2 regions of the Metabacillus sediminilitoris genome follow, and region 2 is predicted to be linked to the other one. Evidence: a T-box and tRNA genes for the amino acid it is inferred to sense, from the RefSeq annotation. Region 2 holds a T-box; the other holds one or more tRNA genes.

Region 1 (3,387 bases), 390 kb from region 2:
TGAAAACGGTTTTGAGTTAAACAGTTTAATCAATGTTAAACAGACCTCGACAAATAATTTTTTGATACAACAAGACATAGAAGCATATTTTAATCAGGCTGACCGCCTCGATTTCACATGTGTCTTCGCTGCAAACGATATCATGGCGCTTGAATTCTTGAAAGCTGCTCAAAAAAGGGGAATCCGTATCCCTGAAGATATCAGTTTGATTGGCTTCGATGATACGTATCTTGCTAAAATCATGGGGATTTCCAGTATCCATCAACCAATCGAAGAAATGGTCAAAACTACCATTGAGATTCTTCTCAATCGAATTGAAAACGAAGTCTCATCAGAAAAGATTAATATACAATTAGCTCCCACATTAATTGAAAGAAAAAGCTCTAATTTTAAAAGATAGCAATATCACTTTGGCTGTAAAAAAGGGAGTCATAATGTATATTAAGATTTCATTAAATATCAAAAGCATTTTTAAAAGGCAACTCCCTATTATTGGGTTAGTTGCCTTCTTCTAACATCATTAAGTAATCCTAGTGTTAATTCGATGCGATACTTTCTCTACATTGGCAATACAGCAATGCTCCGCTTAATTATTGTTGATCACCACGACCCATTCAATACATTAATACATGCTTTCGTTATCCTCATTTTAATTTTGAGCTACTATATTATTAACAATACACCTGCCAGGAAATCCCTCAATAATAAATAATTGGTTAGAATTCGATGATGCTATGCTCGTTATCAATACGAATACGTTGTTAACATGTCTTCAATGTAAAATTTTTTATGGATTAAAGATTCTTTTTACCCCTAAGTATAGATAATCGCGTATTTACAACGTTTAGGGTATTACAGTATAAAAAATCCCAATTTCATTAAATCCTGAGCTCTGGCTACATGTTTGAATTTTGCAATATCTACTCTGATAATAAGTGTTTTAGGAGTAATTTGAGCGATTTTCTTATTTTGGTTATAATTCATGATAGGCCTCCTAGTCATGATAGATTTGTCCTTTTCGCTGGCCAGCTTTGGGACATTTTAATCATACCAAGAGGTCTTTTTGATACTCAAATCTCATTTTCATTCATTACAGGAATGCTTGCCCGATTGTTCAGTAACCTTGAGACCAACCTGATTGGTAGTCATAATTGATTATACTTTCTAAAATTTTTTATCCACACGATTAGCAACTCACTTTATTAATATAAAACACAAAAAAGCCAATACTCTGATTGCTCAAAGCATTGACTTTACAAGTTTTTCGAAATTATTAGATACCAGTGGTCGGGGTCGAACCGACACTCCTCACGGAACACGATTTTGAGTCGTGCGCGTCTGCCAATTCCGCCACACTGGCAAATCAAAAATCATTTAAATGGTGCCGAGGACCGGAATCGAACCGGTACGGTAGTCACCTACCGCAGGATTTTAAGTCCTGTGCGTCTGCCAGTTCCGCCACCCCGGCAAGGGTGTAAATAAAAATGGAGGCGGCAACCGGATTTGAACCGGTGATAAAGGTTTTGCAGACCTCTGCCTTACCACTTGGCTATGCCGCCTTCATAAAACTGGAGCGGAAGACGGGATTCGAACCCGCGACCCCCACCTTGGCAAGGTGATGTTCTACCACTGAACTACTTCCGCGACTTGCTTATATAATTTGTATACTCTAGCCTATGCAAGAGTTTCAAAAATGTGTAATAAAAATGGCTGGGCTAGCTGGATTCGAACCAACGAATGACGGAGTCAAAGTCCGTTGCCTTACCACTTGGCTATAGCCCATTGAATTAGTTGTTTAAATGGGGCGACTGATGGGAATCGAACCCACGAATGTCGGAACCACAATCCGATGCGTTAACCACTTCGCCACAATCGCCACTATATAATTGGCAGGGGCAGTAGGAATCGAACCCACACCAAAGGTTTTGGAGACCTCTATTCTACCGTTAAACTATGCCCCTATAAATGGTGGAGGGGGGCAGATTCGAACTGCCGAACCCTAAGGAGCGGATTTACAGTCCGCCGCGTTTAGCCACTTCGCTACCCCTCCATATATGTGAAACAGTGCCGGCGAGAGGACTTGAACCCCCAACCTACTGATTACAAGTCAGTTGCTCTACCAATTGAGCTACACCGGCATGCTTTTTTGACTTTAGGACTGTTATACACTAAAGGTGGCTCAGGACGGAATCGAACCGCCGACACATGGATTTTCAGTCCATTGCTCTACCGACTGAGCTACTGAGCCAAATTGTTTTCGGCTTCCGCTAAGCTTCAAATCTCTTCGTCAACTCCTACACTCACATCCTCACGTATTTACATACGCTCCGGTGTTCGCTTAGTCGTTTCCTCGACCTTTTCGCTTATCGAAACCCTTTTACTTGAGATAAGTGTTTTATTAAAATAATGGCGGTCCGGACGGGACTCGAACCCGCGACCTCCTGCGTGACAGGCAGGCATTCTAACCAACTGAACTACCGGACCATTGGTTGCGGGGACAGGATTTGAACCTGCGACCTTCGGGTTATGAGCCCGACGAGCTACCGGACTGCTCCACCCCGCGACAATAGTAATACATATAAACTTTATGGTGGAGGATGACGGGATCGAACCGCCGACCCTCTGCTTGTAAGGCAGATGCTCTCCCAGCTGAGCTAATCCTCCATATGAAAGGTGTAAATGGTGACCCGTACGGGATTCGAACCCGTGTTACCGCCGTGAAAGGGCGGTGTCTTAACCGCTTGACCAACGGGCCAATGTATATATAAATAGTGGCGGAGAGCAAGGGATTTGAACCCTTGAGACAGCTTTCACCGCCTACACGATTTCCAATCGTGCTCCTTCGGCCACTCGGACAGCTCTCCAAAATGGCTCCGCAGGTAGGACTCGAACCTACGACCGATCGGTTAACAGCCGATAGCTCTACCACTGAGCTACTGCGGAATAATTATAAATTTCAAAGCCTGGCGACGTCCTACTCTCACAAGGGGAAACCCCTAACTACCATCGGCGCTGAAGAGCTTAACTTCCGTGTTCGGCATGGGAACGGGTGTGACCTCTTCGCCATCGCCACCAGACATTTGTGACAAATATTATTATACTATTTGAGAAGAATATTTCAAGTGTTTTTTTACTTTTATATTCCTTCAAAACTAGATAACGATTCACAATTCAATTCACTTATGTTTAACGCATATATATTAGGTTAAGTCCTCGATCGATTAGTATCAGTCAGCTCCACACGTCACCGCGCTTCCACCTCTGACCTATCAACCTGATCATCTTTCAGGGATCTTACTAGCTTGCGCTATGGGAAATCTCATCTTGAGGGGGGCTTCATGCTTAGATGCTTTCAGCACTTATCCCTTCCGCACATAGCTACCCAGC
Region 2 (3,387 bases):
GCTATTGTTCATGGCGCTTGATCAATTGCAAGCAACGAAAAATGCTGCAGAAGTAAAATACTGGTATACTGAGTGGAATCCAACGATGTATGGAGACATTCAGGAAAGAGAATTTGATGAAGTGTGGCAAAAATTGTATAAAGAAACATTACATGGCTGGTCACCAAAGCATATCCAATTATGTGAACATTTAATAAAGGGACAACCTTTCTTTGAAAAGCTTTGGGATATGGAACACGAATCAAAAGTAAATTAGTTTTTACTAGTAAAAAAAGAAACGATGTGAAGGGAAAGACAAAACTTTTCACATCGTTTTTTTTTGTTTTTGTATGGAAATAAATAAAGCCCCTATCTTTAGAAAGACAAGGGCAAAAAACAAAATTATATAGTAGAAAAATAAAATTTTTCTCTTAGATTATTTTCTTTTACGGCCAAGTCCCATTGCATTTTCCATTTTCTTAACCATTTTACTTGCAACAGCATTTGCTTTCTCAGCACCATGATCTAAAATTTCATCAAGTTTATCAGATTCCATTAACTCATAGTACTTTTCTTGAACTGGTGTTAATGCATTGACTACAACATCTGCAACATCTTGTTTAAAATCACCATAACCTTTGCCTTCATATCTTGCTTCAATTTGTTCAATCGGTTCATTATTTAAAATCGAGTAGATCGACAGAAGATTTGAAACACCTGGCTTATTTTCTTTATCAAATTTTACAATGCCATCTGAATCTGTTACAGCACTTTTAATTTTTTTCTCGATTTGTTTTGGTTCATCCAATAATGTAATAAACGCTTTTTGGTTTGCGTCTGATTTACTCATTTTCTTTGTAGGATCTGCAAGTGACATAATACGTGCCCCTACTTTTGGAATCCGTACTTCAGGAATTGTGAAGATGTCATTGTACTTTTTATTGAAACGCTCCGCTAAATCACGAGTTAACTCTAAATGCTGTTTTTGATCTTCGCCAACAGGGACAAGATCAGTACTATAGAGAAGAATATCTGCTGCCATTAATGGCGGGTATGTTAGTAACCCTGCTGATACGGCCTCTTTTCCTTGAGATTTATCCTTAAATTGTGTCATTCTCTCAAGCTCTCCGATATATGAAACACATTGCAGCATCCATCCTGCTTGGGCATGTGCAGGTACCTCAGATTGAATAAAAAGTGTAGCTTTTTCTGGATCTAACCCTACGGCAAGATATAAAGCAGCAAGGCTTCTAATATTTTTTCTGAGAGCAAGACGATCTTGTGCAACGGTAATCGCATGTTGATCAACAATACAGAAATAACAGTTGTAATCTTCCTGAAGTTCAACAAATTGCTTCATAGCTCCAATATAATTACCTAATGTAACCGAACCAGTCGGTTGAATACCTGAAAAAATTGTTTTCATTGAAAATCCTCCTAAATTCGTTGTGTAAATATTTAAATAAACGCAAAAAAGCCCACTCATCCCTTTGATAGGGACGATGGACCGCGGTGCCACCCTATTTATTTCTATAGTAGTAGAAATCACTTCATTCTTTAACGCAAGAAAACGTCTGCACGTACTAAATTCTGAACAGAAGCTCAAAAGTCCATTCCATATCGTTCAATACCTGTTCACAGCAGCCACAGGCTCTCTTTAATTGAATCATATATGTACTATTCTTCATCATCGCTAAACTATTTAATTTTCATAAGCCATCTTCACATGATGTGAGATTAAGAATTTTAGCATTTCTTTATATTATAAGAAACGATGTTGTTTTTTGCAAACGGTTTTCATTATATAAACTATATATAGTAAGTAACCAGAGCGATCATCATGATTATCGCCATTAGGATTCCATTTATCAACATGGGGAGGTGATTGAAATTCAACATTTCGGAGACGGGTGTCATGTCATTTACCTCTTGTTTCGATAACTCTTTTCCTTTTGCTACAAACATTCGACGGAAACCATATGTAATGCCGTCGAAAAAGCCTCCCTTAACTGTAATCGTTAATAGTGAAAGGAACAGAAAGGCTCCGGCAATGAAAAATGAGATATTAATAAATGACAGCAAAGTTAATTTATGGTAAATCCAAAAAGAAAGTAATATTGTCGTACTTAAAGAAACAATAAATAATGTGAGAATTTTTATATAGGGCAACACAATCACTCTTTTCTATTTTTCTTATGTTTTGATTATAACAAATGAAAGGAGGGGCTAGAAACCGTGAGAAAGTTATATTAGAAAACAGATTTTTAGTAATTAATTCGATTAAAAGTTATTTTAATAAGAATAATTAAAAATTGTAAAGTGATTTGTCAGATTTTGTTCCCTTTTTTAAGTCAATGCGGTAAAGTGTTTGAGCGAGAATGGGGAAAAATCAACCTAAAATAATAGGAAAAAAGAACTATTTTTTAAGTGAGAAATATTAATATTATTGCATTCGTGTAAATTTTATTAAAAAAATAAATGCACAATTATTTGAATACTTGTATAATAAAGTTGTTAGTACAACTTATATACATAGAAGGGGGTCAAATGTATGAAAAAGTCAAAATATTTTCTACTTTTAGCTTTATCACTCATACTTAGCATGTTTTTAGCTGCATGTAATTATGGCGGCGGTGATTCAGCTGGTGACGAGAAAGAAAATGGTGCTGATGAGGGGAAAGCAGCAGCACAAGAAATAAAAGCATTGGAATCAGCATTAATTCCAGCGATGGATAGTGTTATGGCTCAAGATACTGTAAGTTTTTCTACTTTAAATAACGTAAATGAAGGTTTATATCGTCTTGATCCAAATCAAGAAGTTGTACCTGGTATGGCTGATGGCGAACCAGAAGTAAGTGAAGATGGAACAGTATATACATTTAAATTAAGAGATGCGAAATGGTCAAATGGAGATCCTGTAACCGCTAACGATTTCGTATATGCATGGCAACGTGCAATTGATCCAAAAAATGCATCACCATATGGTCCATATATGATGGATGGAAAAATCAAAGGTGCTGCTGAAATTTCTGCTGCTGGTGCAGAGAAAAAAGAAGTTGATCTTAACACTTTAGGCGTTAAAGCAATTGATGAGAAAACTCTTGAAGTTACTTTGGAAAGACCAATTCCATACTTCTTATCATTAATGGCGTTCCCAACATTCTATCCGCAAAACCAAAAATTTGTTGAAGAACAAGGGGCTGACTACGCTAAAACTGCTGAAAACCTAGTATATAACGGTCCATTTGCGTTAAGTGGCTGGGATGGAAGCACAGATTCTTCATGGACATATACAAAAAATAAAGAGTATTGGGATGCAGAAACAGTTAAGTTAGAAAAAGTTCAATGGAATGTGCTACAAGAATCTCAAGCTGCTGCAAATGCGTTTGAAACAGGTGAAGCAGATAT

Evidence for each region. The T-box of region 2 lies ahead of trpS (tryptophan--tRNA ligase). A T-box ahead of a tRNA ligase gene usually reads a tRNA of that ligase, here a tRNA-Trp.
Region 1: it has a tRNA-Trp gene. The T-box ahead of trpS (tryptophan--tRNA ligase) is inferred to sense a tRNA for this amino acid. The anticodon was not compared.

Annotation. Positions count from the first base shown of each region.
Region 1 is NZ_CP046266.1:567,726-571,112, reverse strand. Features, by position in the region: gene GMB29_RS02950 (LacI family DNA-binding transcriptional regulator) at 1-400, shown strand, start outside; gene GMB29_RS02945 (phosphate-starvation-inducible PsiE family protein) at 545-712, shown strand; gene GMB29_RS27580 (hypothetical protein) at 853-984, opposite strand; tRNA gene GMB29_RS02940 (tRNA-Leu) at 1,279-1,360, opposite strand; tRNA gene GMB29_RS02935 (tRNA-Leu) at 1,380-1,468, opposite strand; tRNA gene GMB29_RS02930 (tRNA-Cys) at 1,486-1,559, opposite strand; tRNA gene GMB29_RS02925 (tRNA-Gly) at 1,570-1,644, opposite strand; tRNA gene GMB29_RS02920 (tRNA-Gln) at 1,708-1,782, opposite strand; tRNA gene GMB29_RS02915 (tRNA-His) at 1,801-1,876, opposite strand; tRNA gene GMB29_RS02910 (tRNA-Trp) at 1,888-1,961, opposite strand; tRNA gene GMB29_RS02905 (tRNA-Tyr) at 1,967-2,050, opposite strand; tRNA gene GMB29_RS02900 (tRNA-Thr) at 2,066-2,138, opposite strand; tRNA gene GMB29_RS02895 (tRNA-Phe) at 2,176-2,248, opposite strand; tRNA gene GMB29_RS02890 (tRNA-Asp) at 2,408-2,484, opposite strand; tRNA gene GMB29_RS02885 (tRNA-Met) at 2,487-2,563, opposite strand; tRNA gene GMB29_RS02880 (tRNA-Val) at 2,589-2,664, opposite strand; tRNA gene GMB29_RS02875 (tRNA-Glu) at 2,681-2,755, opposite strand; tRNA gene GMB29_RS02870 (tRNA-Ser) at 2,773-2,864, opposite strand; tRNA gene GMB29_RS02865 (tRNA-Asn) at 2,869-2,943, opposite strand; rRNA gene rrf (5S ribosomal RNA) at 2,962-3,077, opposite strand; rRNA gene GMB29_RS02855 (23S ribosomal RNA) at 3,202-3,387, opposite strand, start outside.
Region 2 is NZ_CP046266.1:957,782-961,168, forward strand. Features, by position in the region: gene GMB29_RS04875 (YjbA family protein) at 1-256, shown strand, start outside; gene trpS (tryptophan--tRNA ligase) at 416-1,405, opposite strand; T-box leader at 1,472-1,679, opposite strand; gene GMB29_RS04885 (DUF3899 domain-containing protein) at 1,789-2,148, opposite strand; gene GMB29_RS04890 (peptide ABC transporter substrate-binding protein) at 2,531-3,387, shown strand, end outside.